Regions from separate parts of the Streptomyces sp. NPDC056160 genome, predicted to be linked through region 2. Evidence: riboswitches for the same ligand, from Rfam matches in the RefSeq annotation. Region 2 holds a riboswitch; the other holds the start of a gene.
The links. Region 2 has a riboswitch for S-adenosylmethionine ahead of ACFC02_RS16500 (aminotransferase class V-fold PLP-dependent enzyme). Riboswitches for the same ligand answer to the same signal wherever they lie in the genome.
Positions count from the first base shown of each region.

Region 1: another riboswitch for S-adenosylmethionine. It lies ahead of thrC (threonine synthase); the one in region 2 lies ahead of ACFC02_RS16500 (aminotransferase class V-fold PLP-dependent enzyme).

Region 1 is NZ_JBHJUW010000004.1:92,590-108,183, reverse strand. It holds gene ACFC02_RS02735 (GNAT family N-acetyltransferase) at 1-120, opposite strand, end outside; gene ACFC02_RS02730 (flavin reductase family protein) at 410-928, opposite strand; gene cdgB (diguanylate cyclase CdgB) at 1,351-3,021, shown strand; gene ACFC02_RS02720 (carbohydrate-binding protein) at 3,141-4,100, shown strand; gene ACFC02_RS02715 (1-phosphofructokinase family hexose kinase) at 4,113-5,042, opposite strand; gene nagA (N-acetylglucosamine-6-phosphate deacetylase) at 5,203-6,345, opposite strand; gene ACFC02_RS02705 (ROK family protein) at 6,353-7,315, opposite strand; gene ACFC02_RS02700 (ABC transporter substrate-binding protein) at 7,442-8,692, shown strand; gene ACFC02_RS02695 (DUF3263 domain-containing protein) at 8,762-9,022, shown strand; gene otsB (trehalose-phosphatase) at 9,076-9,945, shown strand; gene ACFC02_RS02685 (trehalose-6-phosphate synthase) at 10,035-11,468, opposite strand; gene ACFC02_RS02680 (glucosyl-3-phosphoglycerate synthase) at 11,575-12,519, opposite strand; SAM riboswitch class I at 12,745-12,918, shown strand; gene thrC (threonine synthase) at 12,937-14,226, shown strand; gene ACFC02_RS02670 (MoaD/ThiS family protein) at 14,223-14,498, shown strand; gene ACFC02_RS02665 (cold-shock protein) at 14,931-15,134, shown strand; gene groL (chaperonin GroEL) at 15,455-15,594, shown strand, end outside.
Region 2 is NZ_JBHJUW010000038.1:5,451-21,044, reverse strand. It holds gene ACFC02_RS16520 (NYN domain-containing protein) at 1-79, opposite strand, end outside; gene ACFC02_RS16515 (hypothetical protein) at 138-377, opposite strand; gene ACFC02_RS16510 (rhomboid family intramembrane serine protease) at 533-1,285, shown strand; gene ACFC02_RS16505 (Lrp/AsnC family transcriptional regulator) at 1,282-1,563, shown strand; gene ACFC02_RS16500 (aminotransferase class V-fold PLP-dependent enzyme) at 1,624-2,985, opposite strand; SAM riboswitch class IV at 3,149-3,265, opposite strand; gene trpD (anthranilate phosphoribosyltransferase) at 3,349-4,413, opposite strand; gene ACFC02_RS16490 (cytochrome bc complex cytochrome b subunit) at 4,563-6,200, opposite strand; gene ACFC02_RS16485 (Rieske 2Fe-2S domain-containing protein) at 6,197-7,255, opposite strand; gene ACFC02_RS16480 (c-type cytochrome) at 7,252-8,061, opposite strand; gene ACFC02_RS16475 (heme-copper oxidase subunit III) at 8,124-8,744, opposite strand; gene ACFC02_RS16470 (hypothetical protein) at 8,952-9,347, shown strand; gene ACFC02_RS16465 (Ig-like domain-containing protein) at 9,478-10,749, opposite strand; gene ACFC02_RS16460 (cytochrome c oxidase subunit 4) at 10,892-11,290, opposite strand; gene ctaD (cytochrome c oxidase subunit I) at 11,287-13,023, opposite strand; gene coxB (cytochrome c oxidase subunit II) at 13,020-13,979, opposite strand; gene ACFC02_RS16445 (cysteine desulfurase/sulfurtransferase TusA family protein) at 14,302-15,594, shown strand, end outside.

The DNA.
Region 1 (15,594 bases), on a different contig from region 2:
CCAGGCGACGTCAGGATGGACGTAGGCCTCGGCGAGGGACTTCACGACCGGTGCGACCGCGTGCTCCTGGTCGGGGCGGACCCGGATGCCGAGCGCGGCGTCCAGGTTCGCGGGGGTGATCTCTTCGAGGCGGGGCGCGGCAGCGGCGGAGGCGGCGACGGGGACCGGAGCGGTGTCGGTGCCGGTGTCGGTGCCGGGGTCAGGGATGGTCACCGGCGCACCGTAGGCGGGGCGGCTGCCGTCCGGCCACAGGATTACGCGACAGCCCGGGCGCCGGCGGCGGCCCCGGAGGTGCGGATCAGCCCGGGTGCTGGTGTCGGTCCCGGAGGTGCGGATCAGCCCGGGTGCTGGTGTCGGTCCCGGAGGTGCGGATCAGCCCGGGTGCCGGTACCGCCCTCGGGTGAGTGGATCAGCCGAGGTGCCGGTACCGCCCCCGGAAGTACAGCAGCGGGCCGCCCTCGGCGCTCGGCAGCCGGGCGGACAGGACGCGGCCGACGACCAGCGTGTGGTCGCCCGCCACGACCCGCTGCTCGGTGCGCAGCTCCAGGGTGGCCAGAGCGCCGCCCACCAGCGGGGCGCCGGACACCTCGCCGCGGACGTAGGGGATGTCCTCGAAGAGCAGGCGGTCGCTGATGCGGCCCTTCATGGCGAAGCGGCCGGCGATGTGCCGCTGGCTCTCGGCCAGCACGGACACCGCCCACAGCGGCTGTTCGGCGAGCAGGTCGTCCATGCGGGAGCCCTCGCGCAGGCTGACCAGGGCCAGCGGCGGGTCGAGGGACACCGACAGGAACGCCGTCGCGGTCATCCCCACGTCCTCGCCGCGCGGCGCCAGCGGGTCCTCCGGGTCGAGCGGCGGCTCCTGCGCGGTCACCAGGACCACGCCCGCGGCCAGTCGGGACATCGCGGCTCGGAACTCGTCGTCGGTCACCCCCTCAGCATGCCCGGGGGAGGCGGCGGCGAGGGCGGAGGACAGGGCGTGGGAAGTGTTCAGCACACATCAACGCTAATGACCGCCCCGCGCCGCCCGCATCGGGCCTCGGCCCGAGCCCGGACCTAGGACCATGGGCCGATCAGGAGCCGACGGAACCGGTGATTCCAGCCCGTTCCCGGGCCCGCTCGTGCATCATGGCCGCACGTCGCGGAGTTTGCGTTCAGTCAACGCTTCGGAAAAAAGCAGAAACTCCACTCAATTGTTCACGTTCATCTGTGACTTGAGTCACAAGGAGCGTGAATTGTTGACCCTGTGTACCGAGTGGGCTTCACGCTGTGATTCAGTGGCGTAGACCGCACGGCACGATACGCCGAAGAGAACCCTTTGATTCACTGCGAGGTCTCGGGGGGAGGGCGAGCATGGAGACCGAGTCGGAGCCCTACGTCCGTCTTGCGGCCCTGCGGCAACTGCACCAGGTGATGGCGGACATGAACACCGCTCGGAGCCTGGCGGACACGCTGCAGACCGTCGCCGACGGCGTCGTGACCGGCCTCGGCTACGAACTGGCCTGCGTGAACCTCGTACGCTCCGACGGAGACCTCGTGGTCGCCGCCTTCTCCGGCAACACCGCCGCCGAGGCCCTCATCACCGGCCGGGCCGGCTCCCGCGAGTCCTGGGAACGCCGGCTGACCATGGGCGAGGCCTGGGGCGACCTGGTCTTCATCCCGCACACCGAGGGCTGGGTCCTCGACGACGACGACGTCCCGCAGTGGTACACCGACGGGCCCGCTCCCCGCTTCGAGGACGAGTGGCACCCCTCCGACCGCCTCTTCGCCCCCATGTACTCACCCGGCGCGCCCGGCGGCTCCCCGGGCGAACTGCTCGGCGTGCTCTCCGTGGACCGCCCGCGCAACGGCCGCCGCCCCGGCGCCTGGGGCCGCGAGGCCCTCCAGGTGTACGCGTTCCAGGCGGCCATCGCGATCAGCAACGCCCGGCTGCGCGCCAACATGCAGCGCGCCCTGCTCCGCCTGGAGCGCGAGCAGCAGGCACTGCGCGCCAGCGAGGAGAGCTTCCGGCAGGCGTTCGAGTACGCGCCCTCCGGCATGGCGATCGCCGAGATGGGCGGTGACCAGCACGGCCGGATCCTGCGCACCAACGACGCCCTGTGCCGCCTGCTGGGCCGCCCCGCCTCCGCGATGCGCCGCTACTCCTTCTCCGACCTCGTCCACCCCGAGGACATAGGCACCCTGCTGCGCACCTCCGCCGAGGGCGGCCGGGCGGAGCTGAGGCTGGGCCGCCGCGACGGCAGCTACGTCTGGGTGTCCCTGCGCAACTCCGTCGTCGCCGACGCCGCCGACGGCCCCCGCTTCCTGCTCACCCACGTCGAGGACATAGAGGAGCGCAAGCGCCGCGAGCTGCACCTCGCCCACCGCGCCTCCCACGACTCCCTCACCGGCCTGCCGAACTCCGCCGAACTGCGCTCCCGTCTCGCCGCGCGCCTGTGCCGGCGCCCCCACTCCGCGCTGAGCGGCGACCTCGACTCCCTGGACGCCGCGTACGGGCACCCGGCGTACGCCGCCGTCGAGGCCGGACACGACCACGGCTTCGACTTCGACTCCGGTCCGCAGGCCTACGACGCCTATGACCACCACGTGCACACCGTCGCCCCCGAGGACGACCGGGACGACGGCGCCAAGGGACTCGCCGTCCTCTTCTGCGACCTCGACGGCTTCAAGTCGATCAACGACCGGTTCGGGCACAACGCGGGCGACGCCGTCCTCATCGAGGTGGCCCGGCGGCTGTCCAACGGGGTGCGGGACGGCGACACCGTGGCCCGGCTCGGCGGCGACGAGTTCGTGATCCTCGCCGACGGCCTCGGCCGCGCCGACGCCCAGGACCTCGCCGTCCGGCTGCGCAACGAGATCATCCAGCCGATCCGCGCCGAGGGCCGGGCGGTCCGGGTCGGTGCCAGCTTCGGCATCGGATGGGCACATTGCGGGATGACGGCGGACGAAGTGCTGAAGTCCGCGGACGAGCGGATGTACGTCGAGAAACGATCTCGTCCCAAACAACATCGGCGGGCCGGATAAGCCGCTGGTCAGCGGCATGGTGCGGGGTGAGTCACCCATTCGGTCCCCGGGGAGCGGGTAGGCTCGGTCCAATCTCACGACGTACTGCACCCGACCCGCATTGTTGAGGAGACCTCAGGATGACGCCCGGCGACAACGGCCCGAGCACGCCCGAGGACGACGACCCGTTCGGCTACCTGTACGCCGACGGGCAGGCCAACGGAGCCCAGCCGCCCTCCGGCGGTTACGGCTACCCCGGCTCGGTCAACCGGGTCCGTGCCGTCGGCCAGCGTCAGTACGGCCAGCAGACCCAGCAGGCCCCCCAGGCCCCCACGGCGGCCTACGGCCAGGTCCCGCAGCAGGGCGCGTACGGCCAGCCGAACGCCCACTACGCCGCGCCCGAGACCCTGCCCGGCGGCCAGCAGCCGCCCCGGCAGGGCGGCCACGGCGCTCCGGGCGGCGGCGGTGGCCGCCGGGGCCCCAACACCAAGGGTCTGCTGATCGGCGCCGTCGCGGTGGTCGCCGCCGTCGTCATCGGCATCAGCGTCGCCATGATCGGCGACAAGTCCGACGACAAGGGTGGCGCCAAGGCGGGCGACTCCACCCCCACGGCCCCCCAGAGCACCGGGCCCAGCCCGTCGGCGAGCAGCAGCGTGGCCGCCGACGGCGAACTCCCGAAGATCGACGCGAAGGCGCTGCTGCTGGGCGGCGGCGCGACCACCGCCTCGGACGTCAAGGGCGCCCAGGCGGCAGGCGGCGTCTACGTCAACAACTTCGACAAGCCCGGCGCCTCCGTCACCTGGACGGTCAACGGCATCCCGGAGGACGGCAAGTACAGCGTCTACATCGGCTACAGCGTCCCCGGCAAGGACGGCAAGGCCACCCTCACGGTCAACGGCACCCCGTCCACCACGGCCGTCAAGCTGAAGAACTGGACGAACGCCGGCGAGGGCGACTACGAGAAGGGCTGGACGAAGACCTACAACTGGCTCCAGCTCAACAAGGGCACGAACACCCTCAAGGTCTCGTGCGAGCAGGGCGACCAGTGCGATGCCTACCTCGACCAGCTGTGGCTGGTCAAGGGCTGGGTCGGGGCCTGATCCAGGCGGCCTTCACGCCGCGCTGACCTCCCCCGTCACCTCCACCCGCCCCAGCAGCTTCTCGTACGCCGCGCGGTCGAACTCGCCCGCCGCCGGGGCCAGGACCGTGGCCGCAGAGAGGGCGACCGCCCGGGCCAGGCGGTCCGGCCAGGGCAGGTTCTCCACCAGGCCGGAGAGCAGGCCCGCGACCGCCGAGTCGCCCGCGCCGGTCGGGTTGCCGTGGACGCGGGCGGGCGGGGCGGCCCGCCACATGCCCTCGGGGGTGTGGGCGAGCAGGCCCTTGGCGCCGAGGGAGGCGATGACCGTGTGGGCGCCGCGCCTGCGGGCGTCCTGGGTGGCGCGCAGCGGCTCGTGGGAGCCGGTCAGCTCGGCCAGCTCGTCGGCGTTCGGCTTGATGACGTCGGGGCGGGCGGCCAGGCCGCGGCGCAGCGCCTCCCCGCTGGTGTCCAGCAGGACCGGTACCTCCGCGGCGCGTGCGGCGCGCACCAGGACGGCGTACGCGCCCACCGGCAGGCCGGGCGGCAGGCTGCCGCACAGCGCCACCGCCGACACGGAGGGGAGCAGGCCCTCGTAGGCGTCCTGGAACGCGGCCCACTCGGCGGCGGTGACGAGGGGGCCCGGCTCGTTGAGCTGGGTGGTGTCGCCGGTGTGCTCGTCCACCACCGCCACCGTGCGCCGGGTCGCGCCGGCCACCGGGACCAGCGCGTCCGTCAGGCCGGCCTCGGCCGCGATCCCGGCGTGCACCTCGTCTCCGGTGGCGCCGCCCGCGAAACCGGTGACCGTCACCTCGTGGCCGAGGGCCGCGAGGACCCGGGCGACGTTGATGCCCTTGCCGCCGGGCCGCTCGCCCACCTCCGACACGCGGTGCGAGGTGTGGGGCCGCAGGGACCGCACCCGGTAGGTGATGTCGAGAGCGGTGTTCAGCGTGACCGTGAGGATCACGTGGGCCGGCCTCCCCCAGTAGGTGCGCTAGTCACGCAAGTACGCCTGTCACGAAGCTCCGGCCGTCCGCCGGAGTTTCGATCATGCCAAACGGACGGCGTGCCGCCCACCCCTCGTACCGGTCACCGCGTCCGGCCGGGCGGTCGCGGGGGCGGACGGATCAGCCCAGTCGGGGATCGACCACCCATTCGCCGCGCCGCATCACGCCCTTGAGGACGAAGTCCTCGTCGAGCAGCACCAGGTCGGCGTCCTTGCCGGGCTCCAGGGAGCCGACGCGGTCGTCCATGCCGAGCAGCCGGGCCGGGTTGGCGGACAGAGCCCGTACGACGTCCTCGACCGGCAGCCGGTCGACGGTGACCGCGCGCCGGAACGCACGGTCCAGGGTGAGGGTGGAGCCCGCGATGGAGCCGCCCTCGACGAGCCGGGCCACTCCGTCGGTGACCTCGACCTCCAGCGGGCCGAGCAGGTAGCGGCCGTCGCCGGAGCCGGCGGCGTCCATGGCGTCGGTGATGAAGGCGACCCGGGCCGCGCCCGCGCGGTGGAAGGCCAGTTCCAGGGCGGCGGGGTGCAGGTGGACGCCGTCGTTGATCAGCTCGACGGTGACCCGCTCGTCCTCCAGGAGGGCGGCGATCGGGCCGGGGGCGCGGTGGCCGAGCGTCGGCATCGCGTTGAACAGGTGGGTGGCGACGGTGGCTCCGGCGTCGATCGCCGCCACGGTCTGCTCGTAGGTGGCGTCGGTGTGCCCGATCGCGGCGATCACGCCGTGCTCGGCGAGCATCCGTACGGAGTCGAGGCCGCCGGGCAGTTCGGTGGCGAGCGTGACCATCTTGGCGTGGCCGCGGGCCGCGTCGACCAGCTTGCGCACGTCGGCGGGGTCGGGCTCGCGCAGCAGCGCCTCGGAGTGGGCGCCCTTGCGGCACGGGGAGATGAACGGTCCCTCGAAGTGGATGCCCGCGATCTCGCCCTGTTCGGCCAGCTCGGAGAGGAGTCCGGCCTGCTGGGTGAGGATCTTCATGTCGTCGGTGACGGTGGAGGCGACGACGGTGGTGGTGCCGTGGGCGCGGTGGGCGCGGACGGCGGTCATGACGTCGTCGGCCGAGCCGGAGAAGGCCGCGCCGCCGCCGCCGTGGTTGTGGAGGTCGACGAAGCCGGGGACGAGCCAGTGCCCGGTGACGTCGACGGTCTCGGCGTGCTCGGGGGCGGCGTCGGTGATCCGCGTGCCGTCGACGATCACGCGACCGCCGTCCGCGATCCCGGTGGGCAGCACCACCCGGGCTCCGTCGAGAACCTTGCTGGGGGCCATCTGGTGGCTACCTCCGGTCAGTCGTGGAAGGGGAAGGAGAGGGGGCCGGGGCGGCTGCGGCGAGGAGGTCCCAGGCGAGCAGGCCCGCGCCCAGGCATCCGGCGGTGTCCCCGAGGGCCGCGGGGACGATCGTGGGCAGCTTCTGGAAGGTGACCCGGCGTCGGACGGCCTCCCGCAGCGGGCGGAAGAGTGTCTCCCCGGCCTCGGCGAGTCCGCCACCGATGATCAGCGTGCGCGGGTCCAGCAGGGTGAGCGCGGTGACCAGGCCGTCCGCGAGGGCGTCCACGGCCTCCTGCCACACCGCCTGTGCCCGTGCGTCGCCGGACTCCACGGCCTTGGCGCAGTCCGCCGCGTCCGCGCCGATCTCGCCGCAGGCCTCGGCCCAGGCCAGGCTGACCGCGGAGGCGGACGCGAACCGTTCCAGGCAGCCGTGCTGTCCGCAGGGGCAGGGGATGCCGCCGGGCCGGACGACGATGTGCCCGATCTCGCCGGCGAAGCCGTGCGCGCCCGCCTCCACCCGGCCGTCGATGCCGATGGCGCCGGCGATCCCGGTGCCCAGCGGGACGAACAGGAACCGGTCGGCACCCTTGCCCGCACCGATCCGGCCCTCGCCGAGTCCGCCGGTGCGCACGTCGTGGCCGAGGGCGACGGGGGTGCCGAGCCGCTTCGCGAGCAGGTCGCGCAGGGGTACGTCGCGCCAGCCGAGGTTGGCCGAGTAGGCGGCGACGCCCTGCTCCTCGTCGACGATGCCGGGGACGGCGACGCCTGCGGCCGCGGCCGGTTCGCCGAAGCGCCCGGCGCCGTACGCGCGCAGTTCGGCGGCGAAGCCGAGGATGCCCTCGACGACGGCGTCGGGGCCGCGCTCGCGGCCGGTGGGCCGGCGCGCCTGGTGGAGCAGCCCGCCGTTCTCATCGACCAGTGCGGCCTTCATGCCGGTGCCGCCCACATCGAGCGCGATGACGTGTCTCACAGGGGACAGTGTGGCCCTTCGACCCGCGAGAGGTCTAGTCCACTGCGCTGGTGTAGACCTATCTTGTCCGCATGGTGAACACGAGACGGTTGGGGCGGGAAAACGGTGCAGCGGCGTAGGACAGGAATGATCGCGGCGGCGTCCGCGCTGGGGATGACCTCGGTTCTCGGCGGCTGCGGGAGCACCGGATCCTCCGACGTCACCCTCCACCTGGTCGCCGCGGACTACGGCGACTCCTCGGCCAACGGCTCGCAGAAGTACTGGGACCGACTGGCCCGGGCCTACGAAGCTCAGCACTCGGGCGTGAAGGTCGACGTCAAGGTCTACTCCTGGACCGACGTGGACCGCAAGGTCAAGGAGATGGTCGACGCCGGTGACCCGCCGGACATGGCCCAGATCGGCGCGTACGCCGACTACGCGGCCCAGGACCTGCTCTACAAGGCCGACGACCTGCTCTCCATAGCCGTGCAGGCCGATTTCCTCGACCAGCTCTCCGAGGCCGGGCAGGTACGGCACCTGCAGTACGGCATCCCGTTCGCCGCCTCCACCCGCGTGCTCTTCTACAACAAGACGCTCTTCTCCCAGGCGAACCTCACCCCGCCCAAGACGTGGGACGACCTCGCCGCCGACGCCGAGGCCCTGAAGGCCAAGGGCGTGAAGTACCCGTACGCGCTGCCGCTCGGCCCCGAGGAGGCGCAGGCCGAGACCATGCAGTGGCTGCTCAGCGGCGGTGCCGGCTACACCGACGACATCGGTACGTACACGATCAACTCCCCGCAGAACGCCGAGACGTTCACCTGGCTCAGGGACGAGCTGGTCGGCAAGGGTCTGACCGGCCCCGTCGCCCCCGGCAAGCTCAACCGCGCAGACGCCTTCGACGCCTTCGCCAAGGGCCAGGTCGGCATGCTCAACGGCCACCCCACGCTGATGCAGAAGGCCACGCAGGCGGGCGTGAAGTTCGGCATGGTGCCGGTGCCGGGCAGGAACGGCACGCCCAAGGCCACCATGGGCGTCACCGACTGGATGATGGCCTTCAAGAAGAACGGCCACCGCAAGGAGGTCGGCGACTTCCTCGACTTCGTCTACAGCGAGAAGAACGTCCTCGACTTCTCCCGCGAGTACGACCTGCTGCCCGTCACCACCTCCGCGTCCGAGGCGATGGCCGCGGCCCCGCAGGACAAGAACCTGTGGCCCTTCCTCCAGGAACTGTCACTCGCCCAGCTCTACCCGGCGGGCAAGACGTCCTGGGCCCAGGTCAGCGCCGAGATCAAGAAGCGCATCGGCGGCACGGTCACCCCCGGCGGCGACCCCACGGGCGTCCTCAACCAACTGCAGACCCAGGCCTCACAGGCGGAGGCGAAGGAGAGCGCGGGGTGAGCCTCAGGGGCGGGGGCCGGCCCGAGGGGCTCCTGGGCCACTGTCGGCGGTGAGGGTTACGGTGCCCGTATGGACGTGAGCGACGAGCCGGACGGGGTGCGGGAGCCGGGCCTCGCGGGACGGGAGCGGGACATCCTCGCCCTGGAGCGGCGCGGCTTCACGGGCCCCGGCGCGAAGGAACGCGCGATACGCGAGGAACTCGGCCTCTCCCCCGTCCGCTACTACCAGCTCCTCAACGCCCTGCTCGACGACACGCGCGCGCTGGCGCACGACCCGGTGACGGTCAACCGGCTGCGCCGGGTGCGCGACGCGCGGCGGTCCGAGCGCTGAGCCACGGCCGCCGCCGAGGAGTGGGCCCGGCCGTGTGTGGATAGGTTCGGCGTATGGGCCACGACACGGATCCGACCAACCCCGCCCCCGACGCCCCCGCCCTGCCGACCCCGGTCACCCGGGCCGGGCGGGACGGGCTCGCCGCGCTGCTCGCACGCCCGGAACGCGCGGTGATCGCGCTCGACTTCGACGGCACGCTCGCGCCGATCGTGCCCGACCCGGACCGGGCCAGGGCCCACCCGGACGCGGTGCTGGCCCTGGCCGCGCTCGCCCCGAAGGTGGCCGCCGTGGTCGTGGTCACCGGCCGCCCCGCCGGGGTCGCGGTGCGCCACGGCGGCTTCGCCGGTGTGGCCGGCCTCGACCACCTCGTCGTCCTCGGCCACTACGGCGCCGAACGCTGGGACGCGGCCACCGCGACGGTCACCGCCCCGGCCCCGCACCCCGGCGTCGCCGCCGTCCGCGCGGAACTGCCCGGCTTCCTCGACCGGATCGGCGCCTGGCACGGCACCTGGATCGAGGAGAAGGGCCGCTCCCTGGCCGTCCACACCCGCCGCGCCCAGGACCCCCAGGCCGCCTTCGACGCGTTGCGCGGCCCGCTCGCCGACCTGGCCGCCCGGCACGGCCTGATCGTCGAACCGGGCCGTATGGTCCTCGAACTGCGCCCGCCGGGCATGGACAAGGGCGTCGCCCTCCTGGAGTACGTCCGCGACCTCGGCGCCGGCTCCGTCCTCTACGCCGGTGACGACCTCGGAGACCTGCCCGCCTTCACCGCTTTGGACAAACTCCGCTCCGACGGCCTGCCGGGCGTCCTCGTGTGCAGCGGCAGCACGGAGGTGACCGAACTGTCGGACCGCGCGGACCTGGTGGTACCGGGCCCGGCGGGTGTGGTGCAACTGCTGGGGGCACTGGCGGCCCACATGTGACCCCCGGGGCCCCGGCGAGTTCCGGCCCCGGCCCCGGCCCCGGCCCCGGCCCCCGGCCCCGGAGCCCGGGGCACGGCGGCGCCGCCGGTTCAGCCCGCGTTCAGTTCGTGCAACTGGTCCAGGAACCACTGGGCCGGGGGGAGCGCGGTGGCTGCCGCGGCCAGGCGGTTCGTGCGTTCGGAGCGTTCCGTCCCGGGCATGTTCAGGGCCTCGTGCAGCGCCGCCGCCGTGCCCGCCACGTCGTAGGGGTTCACCACCAGCGCGTCCCCGCCCAGCTCGGCGTACGCGCCCGCCTCCCGTGACAGCACCAGCGCGCACCCCGAGTCGGAGATCACCGGTACCTCCTTGGCGACCAGGTTCATCCCGTCCCGGATGGGGTTGACCAGCGCCACGTCGGCGATCCGGTAGGCCGCCAGCGAGCGGGCGAAGTCGTCCTTGACGTGCAGGACGACCGGCGTCCACCCGGGCGTGCCGAACCGCTGGTTGATCTCCTCCGCCAGCCGCCGCACCTCGGCCGTGTACTCCCGGTAGACGGCGAGGTCCTGCCGTGAGGGGTAGGCGAAGGCGATGTGCACCACCCGTTCGCGCCACTCGGGGCGGTCCTCGAGCAGTTGCCGGTACGCCAGCAGCCCACGCACGATGTTCTTCGACAGCTCGGTGCGGTCCACCCGGACGATCGTCCTGCGCGCGCCGCCGTCCGGAGCGGCGCCGATCTCCTCGCGCAGCGCCGCCATCCGCTCCTTCACGTCGGCCCGGTGTGAGCGCTCGCGCAGGAACTCCGCGTCCGCGCCCAGGCCGTGCACCCCCACGCGGGTGCCGCCGAGCCCGCCGGCCAGCGTCTCGCAGCACTGGGCGAAGGCGTCCGCCCACCGCTGGGTGAGGAAGCCCAGCCGGTCCGCGCCCAGCATGCCGCGCAGCACCTGCTCGGCGATGTCGTCGGGGAGCATCCGGAAGTAGTCCACCGGCGCCCACGGCGTGTGCGAGAAGTGCCCGATCCGCAGGTCCGGCCGGAAATCGCGCAGCATGCCCGGGACGAGCGTCAGGTGGTAGTCCTGCACGACCACGGCCGCGCCCTCGGCGGCCTCCTCGGCCAGCGCCTCGGCGAACGCCCGGTTGTAGGCCTCGTACGACGCCCACTGCCGCCGGAACTCCGTATCGAAGACGGGTTCCAGCGGGGTCTGGTAGAGCATGTGGTGCACGAACCACAGCACCGAGTTGGCGATGCCGTTGTAGGCGTCGGAGAAGACGTCCGGGGCGATGTCGAGCATCCGGACCCGCTGACCGCCGGTGTCCTCGGCCGGCAGCCGCCGGCCGTCCTCGAAGCGCCGTACGGCCTCCCGGTCGGCGTCGCCGAGCGCGGCGCACACCCACACCGCGCCCGCGTCCGGGCCGATCGCGGAGAGCCCGGAGACCAGCCCTCCGCCACCGCGTTTCGCGTGCAGGGAACCGTCCTCGTCCAGTTCGTACGAGACCGGCCCGCGATTGGAGGCGACCAGCACCTCGGCACCGTGCGTTGCAGCCATGGTCCTCAACCTAGCCCGGGTCTCGAACGCTCAAACGTACGCGGGAGCGGGCCGGGGGTACTTCCGGCCGTCCGCCCCGGGCCCGCCGGGGCCGTACCAGGCCCGCTCAGGCCACCCGCCGTGCCGCGTACTCCGCGATCTCCGTCATCGGGGGCCGTTCCTCCGTGTCGACGGAGTACGTCCGTGGCTCGAAGCCGTCCTCGCCCCGTTCGAACTGGGTGAGCGTGGGGCGGATCAGGTGGCCGCGGGCCAGGCGGAGCTGGGCGGTGCGGTAGATCGCGGCGGACATCCGGCCGAGGGCCTGTCCGTCCTGGTGGCGGTGGATGCGCTCGCCCACGTCCACCTGGGCGAGCGCGTCCAGGCCGACCAGGTGCAGCGCGTCGACGAGCATGCCCAGCTCCACGCCGTAGCCGACGGGGAAGGGCAGCTGTTCGAGCAGGGCGCGGCGGGCCGCGTACTCGCCGCCGAGCGGCTGTACGAATCCGGCCAGCTGCGGCCAGTGCATGTTGAGCAGCGGGCGGGCCATCAGTTCGGTGACCCGGCCGCCCTGCCCGGCGGCGGTGCCCAGGGGACGGTCGTACATGGCCTTGACCAGCTGCACCTCCGGGTCGGTGAGCAGCGGGCCGACGATGCCGGTGACGAAGTCGGCGGAGAACTCCCGCAGGTCGGCGTCGACGAAGCAGACGACGTCCCCGCGCGTCACCAGCAGCGAGCGCCACAGCACCTCGCCCTTGCCGGGCACCGCGGGGATGCGGGGGAGGATCGCGTCGCGGTGCACGACCCGGGCGCCCGCCGCGGCGGCCACCTGGGAGGTGCGGTCGGTGGAGCCGGAGTCGACCACGACGAGTTCGTCGACCAGCGGGGCCCGCGCCATCAGGTCGCGGCGGATCACGGCGACGATGTCCCCGACCGTCTCCTCCTCGTTCAGCGCGGGCAGCACGACGCTGACGGCGGAGCCGCTCGCCCGTTTGGCGGCCAGGACGCCGTCGAGCGGTCGATCGGCGACGGACCAGGACCGTGTCCTCAGCCAGCGCTCGACTTCTTCCAGCACGGTCGGTGACTCCTCGCTCCTGCTCGTCTCGCCGCGGCCCGCTGCCCGGCCCGGATCACATCATCGTGTGATCTGTCTCGCGGTTCGGACGACCATCTCTCCCCGTCCGGGCCGTCGGTTACAGTCTTGAACAACGCGGACGACGCTCGCATGCCGGGGTCGCCGCGACCCGTCACCGCATGACCACAACCGCGTGACCACAACCGCGTGACCACAACCGAATACCGCTCATCCAGAGGGGCAGAGGGACACGGCCCGATGAAGCCCCGGCAACCCTCCAGCCGGTCTCGTACCGACGGATCGCCGCACGACGGCGCTCCGGTCGCCACCGCGAGGCTCCCGGCTAGGGAAGGTGCCAAATCCGTCTCACGGCGAGATGCGTCGTGAGGAAGATGAGGAGAAAGGGCCTCGCCTCACATGGCTGTGCAGACAGTTGCAAGCAGCACCGACTCCACCGTCGACCTCGGTCCCGCCGCGGCGCTCAGCTGCCGCGAGTGCGGCCACCGTGTGCCCCTCGGCCCGGTCTTCGCCTGCGAGGAGTGTTTCGGCCCGCTGGAGATCGCCTACGACTTCTCGGCCTACGACACCGAGGAGCTGCGGGGGCGGATCGAGGCCGGCCCGGCGAACATCTGGCGCTACGCCCCGCTGCTGCCCGTCCCCGCCGACGTGGCCGGCAAGCCGAACCTCAACCCCGGCTGGACCAAGCTCGTCCAGGCCGACCACCTCGCCGCCGAACTCGGCGTCGACGCCGGCAAGCTCTTCGTCAAGGACGACTCCGGCAACCCGACGCACTCCTTCAAGGACCGCGTCGTCGCCCAGGCCCTGGAGGCCGCCCGCGCCTTCGGCTTCACCACCCTGTCCTGCTCCTCCACCGGCAACCTCGCCGGTGCCGTCGGCGCCGCCGCCGCCCGCGCCGGCCTGCGCTCGTGCGTGTTCATCCCGCACGACCTGGAGCAGGGCAAGGTCGTCATGGCCGCGATCTACGGCGGCGAACTCGTCGGCATCGAGGGCAACTACGACGACGTGAACCGCTTCTGCTCCGAGCTGATCGGCGACCCGGCCGGCGAGGGCTGGGGCTTCGTCAACGTCAACCTGCGGCCGTACTACGCCGAGGGCTCCAAGACGCTGGCGTACGAGATCTGCGAGCAGCTCGGCTGGCGGCTGCCCGACCAGATCGTCGTCCCCATCGCCTCCGGCTCGCAGCTCACCAAGGTCGACAAGGGCCTGCGCGAGCTGGTCCGGCTCGGCCTGGTCGAGGACAAGCCGTACAAGGTCTTCGGCGCGCAGGCCGAGGGCTGCTCGCCGGTGTCCACCGCCTTCAAGGCCGGGCACGACGTCGTCCGGCCGCAGAAGCCGAACACCATCGCCAAGTCCCTGGCCATCGGCAACCCCGCCGACGGCCCGTACGTCCTGGACATCGCGCGCCGCACCGGGGGAGCGGTGGAGGATGTGACGGACGAGCAGGTCGTCGACGCGATCAAGCTGCTCGCCCGCACCGAGGGCATCTTCGCGGAGACCGCGGGCGGCGTGACGGTCGGCGTCACGAAGAAGCTGATCGAGGCCGGCGTCCTCGACCCGACGAAGACCACCGTCGTCCTGAACACGGGTGACGGCCTGAAGACCCTGGACGCGGTGGCCGGCACCGGCCTGACCGCCACCATCCGCCCGACCCTGGACTCCTTCCGAGAGGCTGGCCTCGCATCATGAGCGTGACCGTTCGCATCCCCACCATCCTGCGCACCTACACCGGCGGACAGGCCGAGGTGAGCGCCGAGGGCGCCACCCTCGCCGACGTCATCTCCGACCTGGAGAAGAACCACACGGGCATCGCCGCGCGCGTCCTGGACGACCAGGGCAAGCTGCGCCGCTTCGTCAACGTCTACGTCAACGACGACGACGTCCGCTTCGAGCAGGGCCTTCAGACGGTCACCCCCGACGGCGCGGGCGTCTCGATCATTCCGGCGGTCGCCGGCGGCTGATCATTACCTTCGGTAATGGCGGTGACCGAGCGTGCCGCGAATTGCCCCCTCCGCAAGAGAAGCGGAGGGGGTAATTCCATGGGATTGAGCACGGTAGAGTTGGGGAACGCGCCCCTGGATCTCCGGGGTGAGCGCCTGGTGATTCCTGCCGTCCGCCGATGAGAAGCAGCCAAAATCCGCGGGTATTCTGCGGCATTTGTCGTGATTTATGGGGCCCGACTTGCCCTGAGTTCGGCTGAATTCTCGTCACATTCCGGACCGCTCCCGCCCGGAATTCTCGTCCGATTGACCTGTTGCAGACGGCAGTTGGACAGATACATTCAGCCGCGGTCGACGCGTTCCGGCGCACGCCCCCGATCCACGGGGGGTGAGGTCTGACCCGGATCCGCGAAGTGCGGATCTGTGCAAGGGCCAGTAATAGGGGAGTTAGGCATGGCTCAGGGCACCGTCAAGTGGTTCAACGCGGAGAAGGGGTACGGCTTCATCGCGGTCGACGGTGGTGCGGACGTCTTCGTCCACTACAGCGCGATCCAGATGGACGGCTACCGCACGCTGGAAGAGGGCCAGCGGGTCGAGTTCGAGATCTCGCAGGGTCAGAAGGGCCCGCAGGCCGACATGGTTCGCGTCACCGCCTGAACGTACTTCACGCGAAGGGCCCGCACCTCCCTCGGGGGTGCGGGCCCTTCGTCCGTCCCCGCCTCGCCGGGCCACGCCGGTACGCCTCCGTTCGCCCCCGGCTGATCCACTGCGGGTCCACCCCGCAGGCGCTTGCACTCGACCATGCCGAGTGCTAATCATTGCGTTAGCACTCTGAAGGTGAGAGTGACAACGAAGGACCGGGTCGGTGAGGCCCGCAGGCCGTGTGGGGCAAGGAACCACAGGGCCGGCGAGCCGTCCGTCGCGGGCGCGGGCGCGGTCCGAAGGAATCACCCCCAGTCCTGGAGGGACCACTTCACATGGCCAAGATCATCGCGTTCGACGAGGAGGCGCGGCGCGGCCTCGAGCGCGGCATGAACCAGCTCGCGGACGCCGTCAAGGTGACGCTCGGCCCCAAGGGCCGCAACGTCGTCCTCGAGAAGAAGTGGGGCGCCCCCAC
Region 2 (15,594 bases):
GGCGCACGCCGTCGGGCAGCGGACGGTCGAGCACCTCGGCGGCGCCGTCGCCCGGCTCCCCGCCTTGTGTCTCCACCATCCGTCACCCCAATGCCTCACGGGACCCCCGCGGGGTCACCTGTGCGGGCCCGCTCCGCTCAGGAGCCGGTGCCCGGCCTGTCCACGAGTTCGACCTTGTCCACGGCGTTGCACCAGCGGCAGCGCACCGACTCGATGGTCTCACTGACGATCTCGCGCTCCTCGACCGTGGGCTCTCCGGCAAGGTCGAGATGGACGTACTCGACGACCTTCGACGAGCGCGTCACGTCGAAACGGGTGAGGTTGCCGCAGAGGGTGCAGCGCCACCGCGTCGTGGCGGTCGGCAGGGGAACCGTCATCGGGGCTGCTCACTTTCCTTCCGGAGTCCGTGACGCGCCGGCTTCCCGGTGCGCCGGCTCGTAACCCTACGGCCTGGGGGCCCCTCGGCGCCCGGCTGTCCACGGCGGCGAGGCGATCTGTGCTGATGCGTCCCGTTGCGTCATGCTCTGTGCACATGATCAGCTACAGGAACGCTGCCGCCGCCCGGGCGGTCAGGGCCCTCAGAGCGGCACGGACCACACCGGCGCCGGTGACGACCACCCTGATCGTCCTGTGCTGCGCGGCCTTCGCGAGCGGCCCTGGGGCGGGCCTCGTCCCCGCCTACGGCACCGGGGACGCCCTGGTGCGGGCCCAGCAGGCCTACTTCCGGCACTGGGGCGTGATCCCCGCCGACCTCTTCACGGGCTCGGCGCGGGCCGCGCTCACCCCCGCGACGGCCCTGTTCGTGCACGGCAGCTGGGTGCACCTGCTCGGCAACATGCTCTTCCTGTACGTCTTCGGCGCGATGACCGAGGAACGCGTGGGCCGCGTCGAGTTCACGCTGTTCTACGTCGGCTGCGGCTACCTGGCCCTGCTGGGGTACGCCGGCGCCCACGCGGACTCCGTCCAGACCCTGGTGGGGGCGTCGGGCGCGATCTCGGCGGTGCTCGGCGCCTTCCTGTACCTCTTCCCGCGGGCCCGGGTCACCAGCGTGCTGCCGTTCCTCTTCTTCCTGCCGCTGCGCCTGCCCGCCTGGGTCGTCCTGCCGTTCTGGGCGGCCCTGCAGTGGCTGGCGGCGGGACGGGCGGCCGACGGGCCCGGCGTGGCCTACCTGGCCCACGTCATCGGCTTCGCGCTCGGCTTCGGCTACGCGTGGGCCAGGTTCGGGCGGCCGACTAGAGTGAAGGTCACCCCTGCTCCGGCCTCCGAGGGAGAGAACCAGCCGTGATCACCGCGATCGTCCTCATCAAGACCAGCGTAGACCGGATCCCCGAGATCGCCGAGCGGATCGCCTCGCTGGAGAGCGTGAGCGAGGTCTTCTCCGTCACCGGGACGTACGACCTGATCGCCATGGTGCGGGTGGGCCGGCACGAGGACCTGGCGGAGATCATCCCGGGCCGGATCAGCAAGATCCCCGGCGTGGAGGCCACGGACACGCACGTCGCCTTCCGTACATACTCGCAGCACGACCTGGAGGCGGCGTTCGCGATCGGTCTTGACTCCTGACCGCCTGAACACCGCCTCCTGGACACCACCCTGCGGACACCGCGTCCGGGGCGCCGGGCCTCACACGGCCGGGACGCAGCGGCCGTCCTCCGTGCGGTACGACCACTTCGCACCCTCGGCCACCAGTTCCCGCACCGCCGTCACGAAGCGCTCCACGTGCTCGTCGGGGGTGCCGGCGCCGAAGCTGACGCGGATGGCGTTCAGGGACTTCTCGCCGGGCGCGGCCTCGGGGGCGCCGCACTCGCCCTGGGTCTGCGGGTCGCTGCCGAGCAGGGTGCGCACCAGCGGGTGGGCGCAGAACAGGCCGTCGCGGACGCCGATGCCGTACTCGGCGGAGAGCGCGGCGGCGAAGTGCGAACTGTTCCAGCCCTCCACGACGAAGGAGATCACGCCGACCCGCGGGGCGTCGTCCCCGAACAGGGAGAGCACCTTGACCTCCGGGACCGCGGCCAGCCCCTCGCGGACCTTGCCGACGAGGTACTGCTCGCGGGCCACCAGCGTGTCGAACCCGGCCTCGGTCAGCGCCTTGCAGGCCGCGGCGATGGAGTAGGCGCCGATGACGTTCGGCGAGCCGGCCTCGTGGCGGGCGGCGCTGTCGTGCCACTCCACGTCCACTCCCCCGTCGGTGCGCCGCGTCACCCGGCGGCTGGCGCCACCGCCCGCGAGGTACGGCTCGGCCGCGCGCAGCCAGTCCGCGCGCCCGGCCAGCACGCCGGAGCCGAAGGGGGCGTAGAGCTTGTGGCCGGAGAAGGCGACCCAGTCGACGTCGAGGTCCTCGACGGACACCGGGTGGTGCGGGGCGAGCTGGGCGGCGTCCAGGACGATCCGGGCGCCGTGCGCGTGCGCGGCGGCGGCCAGCTCCCGTACGGGCCACAGCTCACCGGTGACGTTGGAGGCGCCGGTGACGCAGACCAGGGCGGGGCCGTGCGGCTCACGGTCGGCCAGGGCCCGATCCAGGGTGGCCACGGCCTGCTCGGGGGTGCGCGGGGCATTGAGGTAGGTCACCTGCGCGTCCCGCCACGGCAGCAGCGAGGCGTGGTGCTCGGTCTCGAAGACGAACACCCGGCAGTCCGCCGGGACCACCCGGGCCAGGAGGTTGAGGGAGTCGGTGGTGGACCGGGTGAACACCACCTGGTCGTCCGCGCGGCAGTCGAGGAACTCGGCAACCGTGCGCCGGGCGTTCTCGAAGAGGTCGGTGGAGAGCTGCGAGAGGTAACCGGCGCCGCGGTGGACGCTGCCGTAGTACGGCGCGTACGCCGCCACGTCGTCCCAGACCCGCTGGAGCGCGGGGGCGCTGGCCGCGTAGTCGAGGGCGGCGTAGCTGACCTCGCCACCGGTCACCAGCGGCACGGTGACATCTCGCCCCAGAACGGGCAGCGGGGCACAAACGGACTGGTCGGCGGCAACGCTGGAGACAGACATGGGGGAACTCCCGTGAAAGCAGGTGGAATCACCGCGCGAGCGGACACAGCTCCAGCGCGGCGAAGGTGAAAAAGGATGTGCGGAGGCGGGGCTCGACGCCCTAACGCATTCGCTTGCTCACGGAAGGCTCCCTCGTACGACCAGGACCCCTGGTGACGCGAGGGGTCCGCGCTTGCCGTAGACCTCGCTGCCTACGACCTGGTCTTCACCCGGGGCACCCCGCCACGGACGGAGGGTTGCCGGACAGCCGGCCGGGGCCATATGGCTGTCACTCATGACCTGGTCCAACATCCTGCCATACGATCTTGTGCGCGCAAGGCGCAGTCCGGATCGTGGACTGCGCCCTGCGTCGCACCGCACGCCTCAGGCGTTGCTCGCGGCCACCCAGCGCTCCAGCGTGCGCCGTGCCGCCCCGGAGTCGATCGACTCGGCCGCCCGCTCCATCCCGGCCCGGATCCGCTCCGCCAGCGTCCCGGAACCCGGTTCCAGGGCGACCAGGGCCGCCGCCGAGTTCAGCAGCACGGCGTCCCGAACGGGGCCGCTCTCGCCGTCCAGCAGGCGTCGGGCGACCTCGGCGTTGTAGGAGGCGTCCGCGCCGCGCAGGGCCTCCACCGGCACCAGTTCCAGACCGACGTCGCGCGGGTCGAAGGCCTCCTCGGTGACCTCGCCGTCCCGGACGACCCACACCCGCGAGGTCGCGGTGGTGGTCAGCTCGTCGAGCCCGTCGTCGCCACGGAAGACCAGGGAGGAGTTGCCGCGTTCGGCGAAGACACCCGCCACGATCGGCGCCTCGTGCGCCACGGCCACACCGACCGCCTGGGCCTTCACCTTCGCCGGGTTGGTCAGCGGGCCGAGCAGGTTGAACACCGTACGGATGCCCAACTGCCCGCGGGCGGCGCCGACATGGCGCAGCGCCGGGTGGAACTTCACCGCGAAGCAGAAGGTGATCCCGGCCTCCTCGGCGACCTCGACGACCCGTCGCGGGGTCAGGTCGAGGTTGACGCCGAGTTTCTCCAGCACGTCGGAGGCCCCGGACGCGGAGGACGCGGCCCGGTTGCCGTGCTTGACGACCTTGGCGCCGGTGCCCGCGACGACGATCGAGGACATGGTGGAGATGTTCACCGTCTTGGCGCCGTCGCCGCCGGTGCCGACGATGTCGACGGTGGCGCCGGGTACCTGGATCACGTTCGCGTGCTCGTACATCGTGCGGACGAGTCCGGTGATCTCCTCGACGGTCGCACCCTTGGCGCGCAGGGCGACCGCGAAGGCCGCGATCTGGGCGTCCGTCGCCTCGCCGCCCATGATCCGGTCCATGGCCCAGGCAGTGTCGTCGGCGGCCAGGTTCCGGCCCTCCAGCAGACCGTTCAGCATCCGGGGCCAGGAACGGCCCGCCGCGGTGTCGCCTCCAGCGGGGGTCACAGCGCTCATAAGCCGCTCCTGAATCGGTGTCCGGGACGCCCGGACGTATCTGTCGTATCGCCTTCCACCCTATCCAGCCCCGGGCAGGGCGAAGGGCCCCGTCCGGGGTTCGGACGGGGCCCTTCGACCGTGGCGTGGCGACGCTCAGGGTTAAGCGATCAGTGGTGGCCGTGGCCGCTCGTGATCTCCTTGTACTCCTCGACGGTCGGCTTCGCGATCTGGCTGTCCTCACCGAAGTACGCGTTGCTGAGCTTGGCGCGCAGCTTCTCCGTACCGCCGACCTTGCGCTCGACACCGTTCTCGTCGACCGTCGGGCCGATCTCGGCCGGCTCGTACTGGTGGTGGGCCGTGAGGGTGTACAGCTGCTCCTGGCTGAGCGGCTCGTGGACCTCGATGAACTCACCGTGCGGCAGGCGCTTGATGATGCCCGACTCGCGGCCGTGCAGCACCTTGTCCTTGTCCCGGCGCTGCAGGCCGAGGCAGATCCGCTTGGTGACGACGAACGTGACGACGGGCACCAGGAAGAACGCGATGCGGACGAACCAGGTGATGGCGTTGATCGACAGGTGGAAGTGGGTGGCCCACAGGTCGTTTCCACCACCGACCAGCAGCACGAAGTACCAGGCGATCCACGCGGCACCGAAGGCCGTGCGGGTCGGGACGTTGCGCGGGCGGTCCAGGATGTGGTGCTCGCGCCGGTCGCCGGTGACCCAGGCCTCGATGAACGGGTACAGCGCGATCGCGGCGAGGACCACACCGAAGAGCGCCAGCGGGATGAACACGCCCAGGACCAGCGTGTGGCCCCAGAAGTTGATCTCCCAGCCAGGCATGGCGCGGATGAGACCCTCGGCCATGCCCATGTACCAGTCGGGCTGGGCGCCGGTGGACACCTGGTCCGGCCGGTAGGGGCCGATGGCCCAGATCGGGTTGATCTGCGCGATCGCCGCGATGGCCGCGATGGCACCGAAGACCAGGAAGAAGAAGCCTCCGGCCTTGGCCATGTAGACCGGCAGCAGCGGCATGCCGACGACGTTGTTGTTGGTCTTGCCGGGGCCCGCGAACTGCGTGTGCTTGTGGTAGAAGACCAGGATCAGGTGGCCGACGACCAGGCCGAGCATGATGCCCGGCAGCAGCAGGATGTGGATCGAGTAGAACCGGGCCACGAAGTCGTGACCGGGGAACTCGCCGCCGAAGAGGAAGTACGAGATGTACGTGCCGATGATCGGCACGGACAGGATCGCACCCTCCATGAAGCGGACACCGGTGCCGGACAGCAGGTCGTCCGGGAGCGAGTAACCGGTGAAACCGGTGAACATGCCCAGGACGAACAGCAGGAAGCCGAACATCCAGTTGATCTCACGCGGCTTGCGGAACGCGCCGGTGAAGAACACGCGCATCATGTGCACGAACATGCCCGCGAGGAAGATCAGCGCGGCCCAGTGGTGGATCTGCCGGATGAGCAGACCACCGCGCACCTCGAAGGAGATGTGCAGGGTCGAGTTGAACGCCTCGCTCATCAGCTGTCCCTGGAGCGGGACGTAGCTGCCGTGGTACACCACCTCGTTCATCGAGGGGTGGAAGAACAGCGTCAGATACACACCCGTGAGGATGATGATCAGGAAGCTGTAGAGGCAGACCTCACCCAGCATGAACGACCAGTGGTCGGGGAAGATCTTGCGCATGTTGGCCTTGGCCAGGCTGTAGATGCCCAGCCGGCCGTCGGCCCAGTCGGCGAGCTTCTCGCCGGCCGGTGCCTTCCCGCGCGAGCGGGTCGGGTTGCTCGCAGTAGTACTCATCCGCGCTCCCAGAATGCAGGACCGACGGGCTCCTCGAAGTCGCCGAGCGCCTCGAGGTACCCCTCGCTGTCCACGCCGATGCGCAGCTGCGGCAGGGCGTGACCGGCCGGGCCGAAGATGACTCGGGCGCCGTCGGAGAGGTCGAAGGTGGACTGGTGGCACGGGCACAGCACGTGGTGCGTCTGCTGCTCGTACAGGGAGATCGGGCAACCGACGTGGGTGCAGATCTTCGAGTAGGCAACGACGCCCTGGTGCGACCATGCGAGTTCGCGCTTGTCCTTGATGTTGTCCGGCTGGAGCCGGACGATCATCAGGGCCGCCTTCGCGATCTCGGTCTGGAAGTCCTCGTTCGCCTCCTCCAGGCCCTCGGGCTTGGCGAAGGTCAGCGAACCGACGGCGACGTCCTCGGGACGCAGCGGCAGGTTGGTGTTCATGTTGACCAGGCGCTTGCCCTTGGCCCACATGGTGTGGCGGAGGGACTCCTTGGGCAGCGGGCCCAGGTCGCGCAGCAGGAACAGGCCGGAGAGCGGGACCAGGGTGAGCGCGCCCAGCATGGTGTTGCGGATCAGCGGGCGGCGGCCGATCGCGGACTCCTTGGCGCCCTGCTTGAAGTCGGCGTGGACCTTCGCGCGGACCTCGGGGGACGCCTCGATCGGGTGACGCTCGTCGGCGACCTCCGCGTCGGACATCAGGGTGCGGGCCCAGTGGACCGCGCCCGCGCCGATGCAGAACAGCGCCACACCCAGCGTCAGGCCCAGCGCGAAGTTCATCGCACTGATGTGCCCGAGCGGGAAGACGAAGATCGACTTGTCGTTCGGGATGGTCACGTACGAGGCGATGAAGCCCACGGTGGCCAGCATGGAGACCGTGAACAGCAGGGCGACGGCACGCTCGGACCGCCTGGCGGCCCGCTCGTCGATGTCCTGGATCCGGTGCTCGTGGGGCGGCAGGCCCGGGTCGGCGAACGGGTTCTTGTCGTCCGCGACCCCTACGGCGCCGTGCGCCGTGCCCTGCTCGGCAGGCAGGTTCTCTTCTGGAATGTCTTGGCTACTCATGACTTCTTGGCCTTTGCGGTCCGAGCGGCGACCCACACGGCGACGGCGATCAGCGCGCCCAGTCCGAAGATCCACGCGAACAGACCCTCGCTGACCGGCCCGAGGCCGCCCAGCTCGAGACCGCCGGGGTTGGTCGTCTGGTCGCCGTTGATCGCGTTCAGGTACGCGATGATGTCCTTCTTGTTCTTCCCGGACATGGTCGTGTCGGGGAAGGACGGCATGTTCTGCGGGCCGGTCTGCATGGCCTCGTAGATGTGCTTCGGGGCGACGCCCGTGAGGTCCGGGGCGAACTTGCCGTGCGTGAGCGCACCGCCCTTGCCGGTGAAGTTGTGGCACTGGGCGCAGTTGGTACGGAACAGCTCACCGCCCTTGGCGATGTCCGCGCCCTCCGGGCTGTACTGGTTCTTCGTCGGCACGGCCGGCCCGGAGCCCAGGGAGGCGATGTACGCCGCCAGCTGGTCGATCTCGGCCTGGCTGTAGATGACCTTCTTGCGCGGGATCTGCGCGCCCGGCTGCTGGGCCGGCATACGGCCCGTGCCGACCTGGAAGTCGACTGCCGCGGCGCCCACGCCCACCAGGGTCGGACCGTCAGTGGTGCCCTGACCACCGGTGCCGTGGCAGCTTGCGCAGCCGACCTGGTAGAGCTTCTTGCCCTCCTCGATGGTGAGGGACTGAGCGGAGTCGTCGGCCTTCGCCTTGCTCGCGGGCGCGAACGCGGTGTACAGCCCCCCCGTGGCCGCCAGCGCGAGAAGGAGGACGACGACCGCCGCCAGCGGATGGCGTCGTCGTGCGGAGAGCTTTTTCACGGATTACCCCGGTGTCAGGATCTTCTGCGTCGATGCTTTGCGGACTCGGATCGGTTCTTCGGCTACTTGATCAGGTAGATCGTGGCGAAGAGGCCGATCCAGACGACATCGACGAAGTGCCAGTAGTAGGACACGACGATGGCCGCCGTCGCCTGCTCGTGCGTGAACCTCTTGGCCGCGTAGGTGCGGCCGAGGACCAGCAGGAAGGCGATGAGACCGCCCGTCACGTGCAGGCCGTGGAAGCCGGTGGTCAGGTAGAACACCGAGCCGTACGGGTCGGAGGACAGGGAGAGCCCGTCCTCCTTCACCAGGCTGGTGTACTCGTAGATCTGACCGCCGATGAAGATCGCACCCATGATGAAGGTGACGGTGAACCAGCCCCGGAGCTTCTTCACGTCACCGCGCTCGGCGGCGAAGACGCCGAGCTGGCAGGTGAGTGAGGAGAGCACCAGGATCGTGGTGTTCGCCGACGAGAAGGGGACGTTGAGGTGGTCCGCCATCTCCTTCCAGTGCGCCGGACCCGTCACCGATCGCAGGGTGAAGTACATCGCGAAGAGGGCCGCGAAGAACATCAGCTCGGAACTCAGCCAGATGATGGTTCCGACGCTGGTGAGGTTCGGCCGGTTGACCGACGGGTGCGCGTGCCCGGTTTCTACTGTCGTTGCTGTCGCCACGACCGACATTATGTCGGTCGCTTATCCCGCCCTCACTCCGGGGGGTGCCGTTCGGAGTGTCTGTGGGGTGTGTCCAGCCCGTATGGCCCATCGAAGGGGTGTTCCAGGCGGTGTTGGGCGAGTCTGGGAGGGAGTAGCATCCGCGCCATCGGTACCCGGAAGTTCCCGCACTTTGCTGTGTCTTCTCAAGGTCTTCCCAAGAGGCGTGGAGGAACAATGCAGGCGACCGCGACGGTCCTGGTCTACAGCGACGACGCCAACACCCGGGAGCAGGTGCGGCTGGCCACCGGCCGGCGGCCGGCGCAGGACGCGCCCGTGGTGGAGTTCGTGGAGTGCGCCACGCCCGCGGCGGTCCTCGCCGAGCTGGACCGGGGCGGGATCGACGTCTGCGTCCTGGACGGCGAGGCCGTACCGATGGGCGGCATGGGCATGTGCCGCCAGATCAAGGACGAGGTCTTCCGCTGCCCGCCGGTGCTGCTGCTCATCGGACGGCCCCAGGACGCCTGGCTGGCGACGTGGAGCCGTGCGGACGCGGCGGTCACCTCGCCGGTGGACCCGGTGGAGTTCGCCACCGCGCTGGCCGCGTTGCTGCGCAAGCCCGCGCTGGTCTGAGCGGCTGGGCGTCCGAGGGGCGGGGGCGGCCCGGTGCCTCGCGGCAGCGGGCGGTCCCGGGCCGGGCTCGCCCACGCGGCCAAGCCGCGTGCCGGTACCGTCCCGGGCCCCTCCTGGTCCTGCCGCCTCCTCAGAGGCCCTGGGGGCTCAGTCTGGCCGGGTTCCCCTGGGGGGTGGCCGACTGGGCGCCGGAGCTCAGGGCGCTGCCCTGGAGCCACTTCTGCCAGGGCAGGTTCCAGTCGCCGAAGCCGTTGTCGAACAGCTCCATCGCCTTGCCCTTGGAGTTCACGACCTGGACGACGTCGCCCTCGTGGATGTTGTCGAAGAACCACTTGGCGTTCGAGGTGCTCATGCCGGTGCAGCCGTGGCTGACGTTGGCGCTGCCCTGGGAACCCACGGACCAGGGGGCGGCGTGCACGAACTCACCGCTCCAGGTCACCCGGGTGGCGTAGTACACCGGCATGTCGTAGGAGTCCGAACTGCCCGCGGCGATGCCGACGGTGGAGCTCTTCATCCGCACGAAGTACTGCTTGGCGAGGACCACCTTGACGCCGTTGCGGGTCTCGAAACCGGCCTTGCCGGTGGTGACGGGGATCTCCTTGATCTTCTCGTCGTTCCTGTAGACCGTCAGCCGGTGCGTGGCGGCGTCCGTGACGGCGACGACGCGGTTGCCGGTGGTGATGGTCAGCGGCTTGGCGGTGCCGCCGTACAGGAGGTCGCCGATGCGGATGTCCTGGAGCGTGCTGCGCACCTTGATGGTGGCGCCGACGGGCCAGTAGTCCCTGGGCCGGTAGTGGAGCGTCTTGTCGTTCACCCAGTACCAGGTGCCGCGCACGGCGGGCGTGGAATCGACCTGGAGGCCGCGCTCCACGACGGCGCGTTGCGCCTTGTCCTTCACCGGCTGGTCCAGTTCGGCCACGATGGGCTCACCGACCCCGTAGGTGCCCGCCTCCGGGCCGAACGTCACGTTCAGGCGCTTGGTGGTGGTGGGCTTGCTGGTGTCGAAGGTGAGGACCTTGCGGCCGGGGGAGCCGTCGTCGTCCTCGGTCCTCACCGTCAGCGTGTAGTGGGCGCCCGCGGCCAGGGGTGAGGTGCTGTGCCAGCGGCGGCCGTCGGCGGCCAGTTCGCCGGAGACGTGCCGCCCCGTGGCGTCCACGGCTGTCACGTCCGTGATGCGCCCGTCGGAGCCCGAGGTGGTGATGACCAAGGGCTTTTCCGGGTCGGCCTGCTTGCCGGCCTCCGTGGGACCGTTGAAGGTGATCTGGTCCGCCGCGTCGTAGGGGTCGGCTGCCAGGGGGTTGTCGTTCCCTCCGCAGGCGGTCAGACCCGTGCCGAGGGCGACCACCAGAAGAGTGCAACTGACACCGGCCTTTGCGCCCCGGGAGAACAGTGTGGTGCTCATGGCAGCACGCTAAGTAGCTCCGTCAACTCCGGCACGGTGGGTCGTCCATTCGGGGGATACAGGTACGACGAAAAGAAGGAACCCGGGCACTCGTTCGACGGAGTGCCCGGGTTGCCCGGTCTTCAGTTCGTGCTACTGGGGCCTACTGGGTGCGGTTCTCACCGCGGTAGTACTCGAAGACCCAGCCGAGCAGAGCGATGAAGACGATCGGCGCTCCGAAGTACAGCAGCCACCAGCCGAGGGCCACGCCCAGGAAGGCCAGCGCGCCACCGACACCGAGGGCGAGCGGCTGCCAGCTGTGCGGGCTGAAGAAGCCCAGCTCACCGGCGTCGTCCGCGACATCGGCCTCCTTGTTGTCCTGAGCGCCCGCGTCGACCCGCTTGGCCGTGAAGCCGAGGTAGAAGCCGACCATGATGCTCAGGCCGAAGGAGAGGAAGAGGGCCGTGGTACCGGCCGGCTCCTTCGACCACACGCCATAGACGATCGCCATGACGAGCAGGAAGGCGCTCAGCCAGATGAACATCTTGCCCTGGATCTTCACTTGCCGGCCTCCTTGCCGCCAGCGAGGGCCTTCTCACCGTGACCGGCGTTCTCGAGCTGGTCGAGCGCGGCGATCTCCGGGTGGTGCAGGTCGAACGCCGGGGATTCGCTGCGGATCCGCGGCAGGGTGAGGAAGTTGTGCCGCGGCGGCGGGCAGGAGGTCGCCCACTCCAGCGAGCGGCCGTAGCCCCACGGGTCGTCCATGTTGACCGGCTTGCCGTACTTGGCCGTCTTCCAGACGTTGTAGAAGAACGGCAGGATCGACAGGCCGAGCAGGAAGGAGAAGATCGTCGACACCGTGTTCAGGGCGGTGAAGCCGTCGGCCGACAGGTAGTCGGCGTACCGGCGCGGCATGCCCTCGACGCCCAGCCAGTGCTGGATGAGGAAGGTGCCGTGGAAGCCGATGAACAGCATCCAGAAGGTCATCTTGCCCAGGCGCTCGTCGAGCATCTTGCCGGTGAACTTCGGCCACCAGAAGTGGAAGCCGGAGAACATCGCGAAGACGACCGTGCCGAAGACGACGTAGTGGAAGTGCGCCACCACGAAGTACGAGTCGGAGATGTGGAAGTCCAGCGGCGGGGCCGCCAGGATGACGCCGGTCAGACCACCGAAGGTGAAGGTGATCAGGAAGCCGGTCGCCCACAGCATGGGCGTCTCGAAGGAGAGACTGCCCTTCCACATGGTGCCGATCCAGTTGAAGAACTTCACACCGGTCGGGACCGCGATCAGGAAGGTCATGAAGGAGAAGAACGGCAGCAGCACACCACCGGTGACGTACATGTGGTGGGCCCACACCGTCACGGACAGACCCGCGATGGAGATCGTGGCACCGATCAGACCCATGTAGCCGAACATCGGCTTGCGGGAGAAGACCGGGATGACCTCACTGATGATGCCGAAGAACGGCAGCGCGATGATGTACACCTCTGGATGGCCGAAGAACCAGAAGAGGTGTTGCCAGAGCAAGGCTCCGCCGTTCGCCGCGTCGAAGACGTGGGCACCGAACTTGCGGTCCGCCTCCAGGGCGAACAGGGCGGCGGCCAGCACCGGGAAGGCCAGCAGGACCAGCACCGCGGTCAGCAGCACGTTCCACACGAAGATCGGCATGCGGAACATGGTCATGCCGGGCGCGCGCATGCAGATGATCGTGGTGATGAAGTTGACCGAGCCGAGGATCGTGCCGAAGCCGGAGAAGGCCAGACCCATGATCCACATGTCGCCGCCGATACCCGGCGAGTGCACCGCGTCCGACAGCGGGGCGTAGGCGAACCAGCCGAAGTCGGCCGCACCCTGCGGGGTGAGGAAGCCGCCCACCGCGATCAGCGAGCCGAACAGGTACAGCCAGTAGGCGAACATGTTCAGCCGCGGGAACGCCACGTCCGGGGCGCCGATCTGCAGCGGCATGATCCAGTTCGTGAAACCGGCGAACAGCGGCGTCGCGAACATCAGCAGCATGATCGTGCCGTGCATCGTGAACGCCTGGTTGAACTGCTCGTTCGACATGATCTGCAGGCCCGGACGGGCCAGCTCGGCGCGCATGAGGAGCGCCATCACGCCGCCGATGCAGAAGAACGCGAACGACGTGACCAGATAGAGCGTGCCGATCGTCTTGTGGTCCGTGGTCGTCAGCCACTTGATCACGACGTTACCGGGTTGCTTGCGCCGGACCGGCTGCTCGCTCCCGAAGGAGCCCGCTGCCGCCGCGGCACCCTGAGGTTCGTTGAGGATGCTCACAGGTTGTTCGTCTCCCGGTTCTTCTCGTGGCTCGTCTGCGCGATGCCGGCGGGAACGTAACCGGTCTGCCCCTTCTTAGCGAGGTCCTTGAGGTGCTGCTCGTAACGGTCCGGCGAGACGACCTTCACGTTGAACAGCATCCGGGAGTGGTCCTGGCCGCAGAGCTCGGCGCACTTGCCCCGGAAGGTGCCCTCCTCGTTGGGGGTCACCTGGAAGGAGTTGGTGTGGCCGGGGATGACGTCCATCTTCATCAGGAACGGCAGCACCCAGAACGAGTGGTTGACGTCCCGAGAGGTGAGGATGAAGCGGACGGTCTTGCCCTTGGGCAGCCACAGGGTCGGACCCGGGTTGCCGTTCTGCGGGTTCCGCGTGGCCGGCGTACCGAAGTCGTAGACACCGCCGGCGTTCGCCGGGAAGTCCTTCTTGAACCGGTCCGGAATGGCCAGCAGGTTCTTGTCGGTCCTCGCGTCACCCGCCGAACCGGCGACGGGCGTGACGTAGTTGAACGCCCAGCTCCACTGGTAACCGACGACGTTGACCGTGACGTCGGGCTTCTTGGATTCGTCGAGGAGCTTCGACTCGTCGCGGGCCGTGAAGTAGAAGAGCACCGAGACGATGATGAGCGGGACCACCGTGTACAGGGCCTCGATGGGCATGTTGTACCGGGTCTGCGGAGGTACCTCGACCTTGGTGCGGCTGCGCCGGTGGAAGAAAGCACTCCACAGGATCAGACCCCACACCAGCACGCCGACCGCGATCGCGGCCGCCCAGGACCCCTGCCACAGCGAGAGGATCCGCGGAGCCTCTTCCGTGGCTGGGGTGGGCATACCCAGCCGGGGGAAGTCCTTGTATGTGCAACCGGTTGCGGTCGCCAGGACCAGGCCCGCAGTCAGTGCCTGCAGCAGCTTCCGCCGCATCGGGCGCCGCGGCGAGCGGTCGGAGCCGTTGGGACTCACGTAGCGCCTTCCCGAGAGTCTCGCCCGCGCGGTTGGCTGCGGCCTGCCTTCTCGCTGGTCGGTCGCCGCCCTGCGTCGGGCAGGGGTTTGGATGTTTATGCGGACCAAACCCTACTGGACGCCTTCGGGCGGGTCGCGGGGAGGGTGCCATACGCGCCGCGGGTCACCCCGAAGGGGTGGGATGCCCCCGGGTGCGCTGGTATGTGACGGCAGGTCGGGCGCGGTCCGGCTCGGGTGGTTTCCGTCGTGCGCGGCGGCCACGGGTACGTCGTGGCTGGTCGCGCGGTTCCCCGCGCGCCGTCGGGGCGCTTAGCGTTGCGGTGTGGTCTATTTCGACGCGGCCTCCGCCGCTCCTCTGCATCCCGTCGCCCGGCAGGCGCTGCTCGCCTCCCTGGACGAGGGGTGGGCCGATCCCGCCCGGCTCTACAAGGAGGGCCGGCGGGCGCGGTTGCTGCTGGACGCGGCACGGGAGGCGGCGGCCGAAGCGGTGGGGTGCCGGGCCGACGAGCTGGTGTTCACCTCGTCCGGCACGCGGGCCGTGCACACCGGTGTCGCGGGCGCGCTGACCGGGCGGCGCCGCGTCGGACGCCACCTGATCGTGTCAGCCGTCGAACACTCCTCGGTGCTCCATTCGGCCGAGTCGCACGAGGCGGACGGCGGGACGGTCACCCGGGTCCCGGTCGACCGGGGAGGTGCCGTCGGTGCGGCGGCGTACGCGCGGGCGCTGCGCCCGGACACCGCCCTCGCCTGCCTCCAGTCGGCCAACCACGAGGTCGGCACCGAGCAGCCGGTCGCCGAGGTGGCCGAGGCCTGCCGGACGGCGGGCGTGCCGCTGCTGGTCGACGCGGCGCAGTCGCTGGGCTGGGGGCCGGTGGCCGGGGACTGGTCGCTGCTGACGGCGAGCGCGCACAAGTGGGGCGGGCCGCCCGGAGTCGGACTGCTCGTGGTGCGCAAGGGCGTGCGGTTCGCGCTCCGGGGACCGGCGGACGAACGGGAGTCGGGCCGGGCGGCGGGGTTCGAGAACCTGCCGGCCATCGTGGCGGCGGCGGCTTCCCTGCGGGCGGTGCGGGCCGGGGCGGCGGCGGAGGCCGTACGGCTGCGGGAGCTGACGGAGCGGATCAGGGCGCAGGTGCCGCGGCTGGTGCCGGACGTGGAGGTGGTGGGCGACCCGGTCCGCCGGCTGCCCGGTGTCGTCACCTTCTCGTGTCTCTACGTCGACGGGGAAACGCTTCTGCACGAGCTGGACCGCGAGGGCTTCTCGGTCTCCTCCGGCTCCTCCTGCACGAGCAGCACGCTGACCCCGAGTCATGTGCTGAAGGCGATGGGGGTGCTGAGCGAGGGCAACGTCCGGGTGTCGCTGCCGCCGGGGGCGCGGGAGGAGGACGTCGAGCGGTTCCTGGCAGTGCTGCCGGGGGTGGTGGCCGGGGTGCGGGAGAAGCTGGGCGCGCCGCCCGCGCCCCGGGCGGCCGCGCACCAGGGGGAGCTGGTCCTCGACACCCTCGGCAAGCGCTGCCCGCTCCCGGTCATCGAGCTGGCGAAGGTCATCGGGGACGTGCCGGTGGGCGGTACGGTCCGCGTGCTCGCGGACGACGAGGCCGCGCGCCTGGACATCCCG